Linked DNA regions of Bdellovibrio bacteriovorus str. Tiberius. The main gene of each other region encodes a partner of the protein of the gene in region 2 in a complex. Links are inferred from orthologs where the notes say so. Each region holds a gene or a part of one and is shown on either strand. Other genes may lie near its edges.

What was found. Proteins that work in one complex are often made in the same cells at the same time.
Region 1: rplW (region 2) and rplI share a complex: the UniProt entries of both Bacillus subtilis proteins name them as parts of the 50S ribosomal subunit. The link is inferred for Bdellovibrio bacteriovorus str. Tiberius from one-to-one orthologs.

Annotation. Positions count from the first base shown.
Region 1 is NC_019567.1:28,367-33,137, forward strand. The notes cover bases 1,126-4,070. They hold rplI (50S ribosomal protein L9), read left to right. Parts: upstream 1,126-2,348; coding sequence 2,349-2,792; downstream 2,793-4,070. Other genes in these bases: rpsF (30S ribosomal protein S6), read left to right, coding at 1,126-1,422; BDT_RS00150 (DUF2232 domain-containing protein), read left to right, coding at 1,442-2,332; BDT_RS00160 (S1 family peptidase), read left to right, coding at 2,964-3,839; BDT_RS00165 (hypothetical protein), read right to left, coding at 3,914-4,070. In the rest of the region: BDT_RS00135 (alpha/beta fold hydrolase), read right to left, coding at 1-114; BDT_RS00140 (FHA domain-containing protein), read right to left, coding at 126-815; more of rpsF, read left to right, coding at 964-1,125; more of BDT_RS00165, read right to left, coding at 4,071-4,117; BDT_RS00170 (SDR family oxidoreductase), read right to left, coding at 4,233-4,771. UniProt on the Bacillus subtilis protein: Binds to the 23S rRNA.
Region 2 is NC_019567.1:3,053,659-3,062,031, forward strand. The notes cover bases 2,816-5,696. They hold rplW (50S ribosomal protein L23), read right to left. Parts: upstream 4,455-5,696; coding sequence 4,176-4,454; downstream 2,816-4,175. Other genes in these bases: rplV (50S ribosomal protein L22), read right to left, coding at 2,816-3,045; rpsS (30S ribosomal protein S19), read right to left, coding at 3,058-3,345; rplB (50S ribosomal protein L2), read right to left, coding at 3,355-4,173; rplD (50S ribosomal protein L4), read right to left, coding at 4,454-5,083; rplC (50S ribosomal protein L3), read right to left, coding at 5,085-5,696. In the rest of the region: rpsN (30S ribosomal protein S14), read right to left, coding at 1-237; rplE (50S ribosomal protein L5), read right to left, coding at 248-787; rplN (50S ribosomal protein L14), read right to left, coding at 798-1,166; rpsQ (30S ribosomal protein S17), read right to left, coding at 1,176-1,445; rpmC (50S ribosomal protein L29), read right to left, coding at 1,455-1,646; rplP (50S ribosomal protein L16), read right to left, coding at 1,651-2,058; rpsC (30S ribosomal protein S3), read right to left, coding at 2,045-2,710; more of rplV, read right to left, coding at 2,713-2,815; more of rplC, read right to left, coding at 5,697-5,747; rpsJ (30S ribosomal protein S10), read right to left, coding at 5,757-6,074; fusA (elongation factor G), read right to left, coding at 6,282-8,373. UniProt on the Bacillus subtilis protein: One of the early assembly proteins it binds 23S rRNA. One of the proteins that surrounds the polypeptide exit tunnel on the outside of the ribosome. Forms the main docking site for trigger factor binding to the ribosome.

The DNA of each region.
Region 1 (4,771 bases), 3.0 Mb from region 2 along the record:
ACAGGCGATGCCATACACCAATACCAGAGGCTCGCCCTCGCCGCGCACTTCGTAGTAAATCGGAGTGCCGTCGAAGCTTTCAAAGCTGCCGGTGGTTTTGGGTGTGGTCTGCATGATGCCTTCCTCTAGATGTAGGTGACTTTAATAAGGGTGTTCCCCACAGAAATCAAATCCCCATCTTTTAACATTTCGGCATCTACGGATTTATTGTTAAGGGTGACCCGGCCAGGTGCTTTAATTTTAATTTCCACCATGCCCGGTCCTGAGTGCAGTTCAAAGGCCTCTTTAGGGGCTTCGTCGTCCAAAAGCTCAATATCCAGGCAGTCGGCCCCGGCCTTTCGGGGGCCGTACCCTAAAATAATTTCCTCATCGGTTTGGATACCCTGAATGAACTGTAGACGCAGCGCAGGACTGAAGCTTTGCAAGGTTGGCGGCTCGGAGGTTTCAGGGGCCGTCAGCGCCCCCAAGCGGTCTTGCAAAATACTGCGCCAGGTGATCAGGCGGCTGAAATCCAATGCGAGTTCTTCTTCGACGGTCACGACTTTGAACTGGGTCCTTCCCAGCTCAAAGATAACCCCCGGTAATAAGGCCACTTTTTTCACACGGCGGCCATTGATATGGATCCCGTTGGAAGATTCCAGATCCTGCAGAACGTACTGCCCCTTCCCGTCCACCGCAAACTGGGCGTGGGTGCTGGAGACTTTTCCGTCCTTGATGATGATGTCGGCCTTGGATCGACCCAGGGTCAAACCCTCTTCAACTTTGAAGCGGGAACCTTCGTTGGGGCCGTCCATAATCTCAATAAATGTGACCATTTACACATTCTAGGGCTGGTTTCTTGGGGATTCAATTGCCTATTCCTTGTGCTTGGGCCAAAGCCGTGCTAAACCCGTAAAACATTTTAAAAAGTCATCCTTGCTCCCGCACACAGAGGTGGGGGCTATAAACCGAAAGGATAGTTCAATGGAAACTACTACAACGAAAAAACCTTACGAGGTTGTCGTTCTTATGCACCCAGATGCTACTCTGGAAGATCAAAAAGATCTTTTCAAGAAGAACAAAGCTACGATTGAATCCTACAAAGGTTCCATCAACTCTTTGGAAACTTGGGGTAAAAGAACTTTGGCAACTCCAATTGGTAAGCTGAAAAAAGCTGTCTACTTCCACTCTACATTTGAAGCAGATACTCAAGCTATTGCAGAGCTTGAAAGAACTATGCGTATCAACGACAAAGTTCTTCGCTTTATGCACACTCGCCTGGATGAGCGCACTTCATTGGGCAAATTCATGGAAGGCTTCAAAAAAGGCCTTGCTGAATCTGCAGCTCGTGAAAAAGAACGTGAAGCAAAAGCTGCTGCCCGTAAAGCTGCATTTGCTGCTGCTAAAGCAGAGCGTTCTGAGCGTTACGACAAAGGCGAATAATTTAGAAAAGGCGTAAGCCATGAAGAAGACGGCGACCCCACAGAAGTTCATCACAATTTCATCTCTCTCGATTTTGTTGTCGATGCTCACTGTGGTTATGGGCGCCCCTCTTCTGCGTGTTTTGCGCCAGACTTACGGCCCCGTCGCCTTTTGGATTTTGGGGATCGTGGTCACAGGAGCAGCGTGGCTCCTGAACGCTCAACCTCTCGCTCTGTTTCTAGGCTCTGTTTGGATGACTTTAGGCGCCTATATGGAAATGGAACAAAGAGGACTTGGGTGGTGGATTTCGGGCCTGCTGAGTGTCTTCGTGGGATCTGTGGCCGCTGGCCTGGGTATCCTGGGGGCTTTCAAAAGAAACGGCATCAACACGTATGCTGAAGTTCAGGGACTGGTGGAAAAGTTCGCACAGAAGGTTCAGGAAATGAATCCCGCTGTGAAAATGGATCCGGGTGTTCTGATGCAGCAGGTTCCCTCGGCCGTGGTTATCATTTTGGTGTTAGCCCTGGGTTTGGGACTTATTTTTGAGAGAAGGGTTTTTTCGTGGCTCAATTTGCCCCGCGAGAAAATTGCCTCTCAGCTCAAGTTGTTGGAATATCGTTTGCCCGATTATTTTATCTGGGTGGCGATGACAGCCTTCCTTCTGACAATGGTGAGTTTTGGCGGTAAGGCCATTGCTATCCTCGCAGTAAATATTTTGAACGTCGCAATCGTTCTTTATTTCTTCCAGGGGCTGGCAGTGTTGGAGGTATTTCTGAATTCGATGAGAGCAGGATTGTTCATTCGGGTTCTGACGTACATAATCTTGGTCGGTCAGTTATTGCCGATTCTGGCAGTGGTTGGCTTGATCGATTACTGGGTTGATTTCAGAGCGCGTCTTCGCAAAATGAAGGCACCGTCTGAAAACAGCTAAAAACTATGGAGATCACATGAAAGTTATTCTTCAAAAAGACGTTAAAGATGTAGGTCGTGTTGGTGAGTTGGTGAACGTTTCTGAAGGTTTCGCGAGAAACTTCCTGTTCCCACGCAAACTGGCTGCTGAAGCTACTGAAAAACGCGTAAAAGAGTACGAGCACTTGCAACGTGTTGCTGAAGCGAAAAAGAAAAAAGCTTTGGCTGAAAGACAAGAGATCCTGAACAAAATCAACGGCACTACAGTTACATTCAAATTGGCTGCGGGTGACACTGACAAATTGTTCGGTACTGTAACAACTACAGACATCTCTAAAGAACTTCAGAAAATGGGTCACTCTGTTGACCGTCGTGACATCCACTTGGAAGAGCCAATCAAAGTATTGGGTCAGCACAAAGCGGTTGTTCGTTATTCTGAAGGCATGGAAGCAAAGATCCAGATCGCTGTTGAGCGCGCGTAAGCCGCATTACAGTCTTCTGAAAGCTGAATGTTTCTTAAAAGGGACCCTTGTAGGGTCCCTTTTCTTTTTATCCATAAGACTTTTTTATGGACCACATTTGAAAAATTGTATTGCACCGGTGCCATTTTGGGTGTTTAACGGCCTCACCTTTTGGGGAAGGTAGGGGGCGACATGAAACTAATCAACGTATCTAAAGCATTGGTTCTGACGACGACGGTTCTGGCAGGTTTGGTGGCGTGTTCACCGGCTTCTCAAAACGCGGTAAACACTCAAGGCACAAGCATTATCGGCGGCGAGCCGGTAGAGACTTCTGATTCCATCGCAAAGACCACAGTGGCTATTATCGCTTCTGTACAAACTCAGGATGGCCAGGAAGGTTCTTTCATCTGCACGGGTTCCCTGCTTAAAAACAACATGGTTCTGACGGCAGGTCACTGCGTTCCGGTTGTGGGCGAAGAATACAAAGAAGTCGCTATCTATATTATTTTCAACACTGACATCAATAAAATGGAAAGAACAGATGTTCGCCTGGTGACGGATGCAGTTGTTCATGAAGACTACGGCAAAATGGGCGAGCAAGGTGAAGACGCCAACGACGTGGCGGTTTTGAAGTTCGCGGGCAACATGGCTCCGGGCTACAAAGTGGCGAAGTTCCTGTCTGATGAATCCCTGCTGGTTGCAGGCACGAAAGTGACTTTGGCGGGTTACGGTCTGATCGAAACAGATGGCGTGAACACAAAATCTGACGATCGTCTTCGCAAAGTGGATGTTGAGATCGTTGAATCCTTCGGTAAAACTGAAATCCTTCTGGATCAGTCCCAGGGTAAAGGTGCTTGCCACGGTGACTCCGGTGGTCCGGCGTTCCTGGAGGTAAAAGGTCAGCAGTACGTTTGGGGTATCACCAGCCGTGGTGCCGGTAAAGACGGTAAAGATGACTGCTCTCTGGTCAGCGTTTACACGAAAGTGAAATCTCAAGCGGATTTCATCAACGGTGCGATGAAGACTTTGCAAAAAAGAGCGAAACAAACAGCGGTAGCGGCGAAGTAATTCCCCACCGGGTTTAAAAACAAAAAGCCACACTGAGATAGTGTGGCTTTTTTCGTTTTAAGGGGTTGAATTGATTAAGCGCTCTCGGCGCCATCCTCGACATGCATTTCCAGGAAGACCATCTGCAGGTATTCCGCCATCACCTCGCGCAGTTCTTCCAGCGTCAGGCTGTCGGGATTCTTCCCGTGCTTTTCCAGCAAACTGTTGAATTCTCTTTCGACAGGGTCCTGTGGCAGTCCAGTTGCCGCAACCACTGTCTTCGCTAGATTATTTCCCATGATCAGCCTCCATGCTTTTCAAAGGTCTCTATATTGAAGACGACTTCAGTCCATCAAGAGGTTAACGGGAACTCAACCCCAAACCCCCAAACAAGTCCAAGGTCCAGTTGGCCGCCTAAGAGCGCCTGTGCGTGTGCTCTTTAGCCCAATGCCGCGCCCCCGGCAGGCACCAGTACAGGAACGGCAACAGCACCCGGCGTGGCAGCAGTCGGCGGATATAATAAAATACCGTCGCATCCAGGGTCGCCGGAATCCACAGTGGCGGGTTTTCGGTTTTCATGGTGTGCAGAATCTGTTTGGCGACTTTTTCCGGAGTGGTCAGCGACATGTTCATCATGTTTTCCACAAACGGGGTCATGTTCTTATAGAAATCACAATACGGTCCATTCCAGTTGCGGGCCGGATCCGAGTTCTGGGTGTGATAGACGTTCTTGTGGGAAGGGCTGTGGATGAAGCCTGGTTGCACCAGAGAGATCGTCACCCCAAAGGGGCGCATCTCATACCACAAGGCTTCCGAAGCGCCTTCCAGCGCGAACTTCGAAGCCGAATACGAAGACATCGTCGGCATCGCCAGCATCCCGCTGACGGAAGACACGTTGATGATCTTTCCCCTGCCCGTTTCACGCATGTGCGGAAGGCACAGACGGATCAATC
Region 2 (8,373 bases):
CAAACCGAACTTTCTGTAGTTACCACGAGGGCGACCAGAGATCACACAACGAGTGATAGTGCGGTTTGGGTTAGTGTCACGAGGAAGACCCTGCAGCTTAGTGCGTGCAGCAGCTCTTTCTTCGTCAGAAAGCTTCATATTAACAGCTTTAGCTCTCAATTCTGCTCTGTATTGAACATACTTAGCAGCAAGAGCTTTTCTTTTATTATTTTTTTCAATGCTTGCTTTACGAGCCAAGTGACACCTCTTATTTTCTGAAAGGCATGCCAAGCGCTTCAAGTAGCGCTCTGCCTTCAGTATCGTTCTTCGCAGTTGTACAGATAGTGATGTTCATCCCACGAGTTTTGTCTACTTTATCGTAGTTGATCTCAGGGAACACGATCTGCTCTTTCAAGCCCATGTTGTAGTTACCACGACCATCGAAGCCTTTGTTAGGCAAGCCACGGAAGTCACGTACGCGAGGTAGTGCCAACGTGTTCAAACGATCCATGAAAGACCACATTTTCTCTCTTCTCAAAGTCACGCGAACACCCAGTGGGATGCCTGCACGCAATTTGAAGTTGGAAATTGCTTTCTTTGCTTTAGTGATAACAGCTTTTTGTCCAGTGATCGCTGTGATTTCATCAACCACAGTGTTCAAGATTTTTGGATTCTGAACAGCTTCGCTCAAGCACACGCTAAGAGTGATTTTCTCCAAGCGAGGAACTTGCATCACGTTTTTAACTCCCAGTTGGTTCTTTAGAGCGGGAGCGATCTCTTTATTATATCTTGTATGTAAGCGATTCATCTCATACCCCTTATAGAACTTCCGGAGCCAAAGACACGATCTTAACGAACGACTTTGCTCTCAATTCTCTGGCTACTGGGCCAAAGATACGTGTTCCGATTGGCTCTTTAGAAGCGTTGATCAAAACTGCAGAGTTGTCGTCGAAGCGGATGTAAGATCCGTCTGGACGACGAAGTTTTGCTACAGTTCTAACAACAACAGCTTTAGCTACGTCACCTTTTTTTACTTTTGCATTTGGCAAAGCTTCTTTGATGGAAACTACGATAACATCACCAATGGATGCTACACGACGTTTAGAACCACCAAGAACCTTAACGCACATAACTTCTTTTGCGCCGGAGTTATCTGCTACATTCAGTCTGGTTTGCATTTGAATCATAACAGTCTCCTATGCCTTAGCCGTTTCAACGACTTCAGCCAAAGCCCAACGTTTAGTTTTGCTTAGAGGACGAGTTTCACGGATCTTAACGATGTCACCAACTTTTGCCTGGTTCTTTTCGTCATGAGCCTTGAATACAGACGTCTTCTTAACGTACTTACCGTACTTAGCGTGCTTAACCATGCGGTAGATCAGAACAGAGATGGTTTTATCCATCTTGTCACTGATAACTTCACCTACGACTTCAATTTTACGGCCTCTAGAATTAGTTTCAGTCATTTCCTACCCCTATCTCGCCACTTTTTTTACGATCGCTGTATTGATTTTAGCGATGTCGCGGCGAAGACCACGGATTTGCACTGGGTTAGAAAGCTGCCCAATGGAATTCTTGATACGTGCCTGGAACAGCTCTTCGGAAAGAGCCGCTCTTTTCTTTTTCAATTCTGCTACAGAAAGATCTTTGATCTCTACGAACTTCATACAACTACTCCCTTACCAAGAAACGAGTTTTGAAAGGAAGTTTGTGTGCTGCACGTTCGAAAGCTTCTTTAGCTTGTTCACGTGTCACACCGTTCATTTCGAAAAGAACTTTTCCAGGAAGAACACGAGCAACCCATAGTTCCGGGTTACCTTTACCGCTACCCATACGAGTTTCAGCAGGCTTTTTAGTTACCGGAATGTTTGGGAACACACGGCACCAGATTTTACCACCACGCTTAACAGAACGGGAGATAGCGATACGACCAGCTTCCAACTGACGAGCAGTCAGACGACCTTCCTCGATTGCCTGAAGACCGTAGTCTCCGAAATCAAGGTTAGCGCCTCTTACTGCAAAACCAGTAGCGCGGCCTACAAATTGTTTACGCCATTTTACTCTTTTAGGACTTAACACGACCTGCCTCCTCAACTTCGCGAGCAGATAAGATATCGCCTTTATAGATCCAAACTTTCAGACCGATGATACCGTATGCTGTCAGGGATTCTGCTGTACCGTAGTCGATATCAGCACGCAATGTATGAAGAGGAACGCTCTTCTCATTGTACCACTCTGAACGCGCAATCTCTGCACCATCAAGACGCCCGGAAACACGGATCTTGATACCTCTCACGCCGCCTTTGATCGCAGCTGCAATAGATTTTTTAAGAGCTCTTCTCCAAGAGATACGTTTCTCAAGTTGTTGAGCAATGCTCTCAGCAACGAGCTGAGCATCGAGGTCTGGTTTGCGCACTTCTTGGATGCTCAAGAAAACTTCGTTGGGTGTAAGTTTTTGAACTTCCGCTTTAAGAGCGTCGATACCACTACCTTTTTTACCAATAACAACACCTGGGCGAGCTGTGGAGATGATGATTTTAATCTTCTTCGCAGCACGTTCCATTTCAATTTTCGCTACACCCGCGTTCTTAAGTTTATCCTTAAGGAACTTTCTCAAACGGATGTCTTCGTGGAGGTTTTCATAATATTGTTGACCCTTCGCATACCAGCGAGAATCCCAAGTTCTGATAACACCGACTCTTAGACCAATTGGATTAACCTTCTGACCCACGACTATTTCTCCTCGAGTACTACGTTAATGTGGCTGGTCTTCTTACGAACACCGAACGCGCGACCTTGCGCACGAGGACGGAATCTTTTAAGAACCGGACCTTGATCAACCCAGATAGCTTTAACATAAAGGCTGTCTACATCCATAACCTTTTTGTATTCAGCATTGGCAACAGCTGATTCGATCAACTTTTTTACCATACCTGCGGTTTTTTTGTTCAGGAAAGTAAGGGTTTTTACAGCCTCGTTCACGTCTTTACCGCGAACAAGGTCTACAACCAATCTTGCTTTCTGAGCGCCAACTCTTGCATATTTCAAGCTTGCTTTAACTTCCATAATAAACCTCTATTACTTCTTCGCAGCAGGAGCAGCGGCTTTCTTCTCAGCGTGACCGTGGAAAGTTCTGGTTGGAGCAAACTCGCCGAGTTTGTGACCAATCATGTTCTCTGTGATGTATACAGGAACGAACTTTCTTCCGTTATGAACTGCGAATGTCAGTCCAATTGTCTCTGGAAGAATTGTTGAGCGGCGAGACCAAGTTTTAATAACTTTTTTATCATTTTTCTCAAGTGCATTGTCGATTTTCTTCTGAACATGAGTATCGACGAATGGACCTTTTTTAATTGAGCGTGCCACCTTTTACTCCTACTTACGTCTCTTGATGATTGAAGAGTTGGTTCTCTTATTGTTTCTAGTTTTGAACCCCTTACAAGGTTGACCCCAAGGAGTTACCGGGTGATGCCCTTTACCAACGCCTTCACCACCACCGAGTGGGTGATCAACTGGATTCATGTGCATACCACGTACAGAAGGACGGATACCTCTCCAACGAGAGCGACCTGCTTTACCTAGATTGATGTTTTCATTGTCAGTGTTACCAACTTGACCGATAGAAGCACGGCAAACTGTCAATACTTGTTTCAACTCACCGGATGGCATACGTACTTGGCAGTACTTGTCGCCTTTACCAGCAAGAGTTGCGCTTGCACCAGCACCACGGCAGATTTGACCACCTTTGCCTGGACGCAATTCAACATTGTGAATCACAGTACCAACTGGGATCGCACCAAGAGTCATAGAGTTACCTGGTTTGATGTCGGCTTTATCAGAAGAAATAACAGTATCGCCAACATTCAAACCTACTGGAGCAAGGATATAAGCCTTAGCGCCATCGATGTAGGAGATCAGAGCAATACGGCAAGTTCTGTTCGGATCGTACTCGATCGCGATAACTTTTGCTGCAACTTCAAGCTTGTTACGCTTGAAATCAACCAAACGGTATTTTCTCTTATGACCGCCACCTTGGTGACGAATAGTGATTTGACCGTGATTGTTACGCGCAGCTTGTTTCTTAAGAGGAGCTAGCAAAGACTTCTCTGGAGTAGTCTTAGTGATTTCTTTGAAATCGAAACCAGTCATTCCTCTGCGACCATGAGAGCGTGGGGCAAATGTTTTAATACCCATCTTTATACTCCCTCAAAAAGAGCGATCTTCTCACCTTCAGCAAGCTTAACGTAAGCTTTCTTCCAGTAAGCGACCTTGGTTAGACCGAATTTAGTTTGCTTAGAGTGACCGCGGCAGACGCTAGTTCTAACGCTATCAACTTTAACTTTAAAGTTTTTCTCAACAGCGGCTTTTACTTCTGTTTTAGAGGATTTCATATCCACTTCGAACACGTAAACACCAGCAGCGTTGTGATAAGTATTTTTCTCAGTAATGAGAGGGGCTTTAATTACTTGTTTCATTACGCCTTCTCCAATGAACAACGATCTACGATTTTAGCCACAGAATCTTTAGTGATAACAGCAGCGTCGTACTTCAATAGATCAAACACGTTCAAACCTTCAACTGGGAAGTATTTGAATGTTGGAAGATTCTTGGAAGCACGGTTGAATTTGTCATCAACTACAGAGTCAACCAATACAGCCTTCTTCAAACCGAAAGCAGCCAAACGTTTGTTAAGCTCAGCAGTTTTACCTTCAGAAGCCATGCTGTCCACGATGAACAGTTTGCCTTCTTTTTGAAGGTGAGAAAGTGCCATGCTCAGACCCAAACGACGAACTTTTTTAGGCAGAACGAAAGCGTAGCTGCGAGGCTGAGGACCGAAAGCGGTACCACCACCTGGCATCAAGATAGAACGGCTGGAACCTTGACGAGCTCCACCAGTACCTTTTTGTTTAAACGGCTTTTTACCACCACCAGACACAAGACCTTTGGTCTTAGTCATGTGAGTGCCTTGACGACGAGCCGCCAATTGCCATTGAACTACTGTGTGAAGAACTTCCTTTTTAACAGGAGTTTCGAACACGTCAGCAGCAAGCTCAACGGAGCCAACTTTTTCTTTTTTCCAGTTCAATACATTTACTGTTGCCATACTATTCTCTCACCAACTTAACCAAAGTGTTTCTAGCACCTGGAACTGGCCCTTTTACCATCAGAACGTTTTCTTCAGCGATAATCTGAACAACTTCGACGTTCTTAACAGTGACAGTTTCAGCACCCAAATGACCTGGGAATTTCTTACCCGGCATTACGCGACCTGGCCATGTTCTGTTACCAGAAGAACCCGGACGACGGTGGAATTTAGAACCGTGGGATGCAGGACCACCTGCGAAGCCCCAACGCTTCACGGAACCAGCGAAACCTTTACCTTTAGACTTGGAAGTGATTTTTACGAAATCACCTTTAACCAAGCTGTCGATAGAGATTTGCGCGCCAACAACAGTACCTTCCGGTGGAGCTTGACGAAGTTCTTTTACGAACTGAGCGCCATTCTCGAAGCCAGCTTTTTCAAGGTGACCTTTTTCTGCTTTGTTGGAGTTTTTAGCTTTTTTAGGGTGGCAAGCTACCTGGATAGCTTCGTAACCATCAGCTTCGTTAGTCTTGATTTGAGAAACAAACCAAGGCTCATAACGAAGAACAGTAACAGGAACAGCTTCGCCGTTCTCGTTATAGATAGTAGCCATACCTTCTTTGAAGGCGAACAGGCCGTTCAATTTCAGACCTGCAGTATTTTGAGTTTCTGTAGTTTCGCTCACGTCTTACCTCTAAACCGCAGAAAGTTTGATTTCAACATCTACACCAGCAGAAAGATCCAACTTCATAAGTTGATCTACTGTCTGTTGAGTTGGTTCTAAAATATCGAGCATACGCTTGTGAGTTCTCACTTCGAATTGTTCACGAGATTTTTTATCTACGTGCGGAGAACGCAATACAGTGTAGCGGTTGATGCGAGTAGGCAAGGGAATTGGACCCGCAACTTTAGCGCCTGTACGACGAGCAGTCTCAACGATTTCTTTCGTCGACTGGTCAAGCAATTTATGATCGAATGCCTTCAATCTGATTCTAATCTTCTGACTTTGCATATGGACACTCTTCTCTTTTATAAAGTATCGTAATTACTAGCAAATTTGTTAACGTTCAACGTCCTGATCCCATCGAAAACTTGCCCCGAATTAGCCCTTGCGGCCTGAATCGCCTTCAACGCGGGGGGTTTTTTGTAGATATAGACGCTATGAGTGCGCGAGTATGCGCACTTTGAAATCTAATGTCAAAGGGAAATATTATTTTTTTTAATATCTTCCCATTTTATGGAGAATGTCCGTTTTTACCTTCGCAGGCACAATGGCATATTCCAAAAATTCCATACTGAAGCTTGCTCGTCCTTGGCTCAAACTGCGGACATCCGTCGCATAACCAAACAGACTCGCCAGAGGGGCTTCGGCCGAAATAACCTGACCACCACCCTGCTTCACATTCATCGCCAGGATTTTCCCACGGCGGGCATTCAAATCGCCCACGATGTTCCCGACGAAGTCATCCGGACAAGTGACCTCTAGTTTGAAGATAGGCTCCAAAAGCTCTACAGAGGCCGCCTTAACCGCATCCCGGAATGCCAGGGAAACAGCCGCCTTAAAGGCCATTTCGCTGGAGGAATCGGGACGAACTTCAACTGAATTTAAGGTCCCCTTAATACCCAGCATCGAACAACTTGCCAAAGGACCGACTTCGGAAGCTTCACGGAAGCCCGATTCAGCAGCCTTCAACATAGGGGCTGTAAATTCTTTAGACACAGCCACTTTACTGATGAACTGGATACCATCCGCCTGAGAAATAGGCTCGATGGAAAGGGAGACTTTGGCAAAGTGAGTTTCACCGGCAATCTCACGCTCGTAAACGTGCTCTGCCTTGGCTGCAGCCGTGATGGTTTCACGATAGGAAACCTGCGGCTTACCCACATTGGCCTGGATCTTATGCTCACGAAGCAGGCGATCCACAAGAATTTCCAAATGCAATTCACCCATACCAGAAAGCAGGATTTGCCCTGTTTCAGGATCCGTGCGCAGACGGCAGGATGGATCTTCTTTTTCAAGTTTAGCCAGGCCGGCCAGCATTTTTTCCTGGTCCGCAGAGGACTTCGCCTCTACCGCCACGGAAATAACCGGCTCTGGGAATGTGATCGCCTCAAGAACCACAGCATGAGAGCTTTCACACAGAGTGTCCCCAGTACCTGTGAACTTAAGACCGATAACCGCACCGATATCACCAGCCTTCAGGCTGTTGATTTCTTCACGGGAATTCGCATGCATTTTCACCAGCTTCTGGATGCGCTCTTTTTTCTGAGTGCGCGGATTCAAAAGCTGCTCCCCGACCTTCACTTCACCGGAATAAACACGGATATAAGTCAAAGTGCCGGCAAACGGATCGTTGGCGATTTTGAAAGCCAAAGCAGCCGCGTGAGCATCGAATTCAGTTTTACAGATGATTTCTTTATCAGGACGCTCAGGATCGTGGCCCACGATTGCAGGCACTTCCAGAGGCGACGGAAGGTAGTCAATGACCCCATCCAACAAAGGCTGAACACCTTTGTTTTTGAAAGCGGCTCCACAGAATACCGGGAAGGCTTTCAATTCAAGAGTCCCTTTGCGCAAAGCACGTTTAAGCTCTGGCACAGTGACTTCTTCTCCATTGAGATATTTCTCAAGAAGTTCGTCTTCAAATTCAACGATCTTCTCAATGACCTCAGTACGGAAGCGGTTTACTTCCTCTTGCATGTCATTGGGAACATCGGTGATTTCGAAATGGTCACCCATTCCGGACTGATCCCACATGTAAGCGCGGTTTTCCAATAGATCAACAACACCACGGAAAGTGTCTTCCATGCCGATTGGAACCTGCACAGGGATTGGGTTCGCGTTCAGCTTTTCTTTGATCGTCCCAAAGGACATCACAAAGTCAGCACCAACACGGTCCATTTTATTAACGAAGCAAATGCGGGGAACTTTATATTTGTCGGCTTGCTTCCAAACGGTTTCGGACTGAGGTTCAACCCCATTCACACCGTCGAAAACAGCGATCGCGCCATCCAATACACGCAAAGAACGCTCAACTTCAATAGTGAAGTCAACGTGGCCCGGAGTATCGATGATGTTGATTCTGTGATCTTTCCAGAACGCCATGGTCGCAGCAGAGGTGATAGTGATACCGCGCTCTTGCTCTTGAACCATCCAGTCCATGGTGGCATCACCATCATGGACCTCGCCGATTTTATGACTTTTACCTGTATAGTAAAGAATGCGTTCGGTGGTGGTCGTCTTACCGGCATCGATGTGAGCCATGATGCCGATATTACGAGTGTACTTGAGATCAGCTACAACTTTAGGA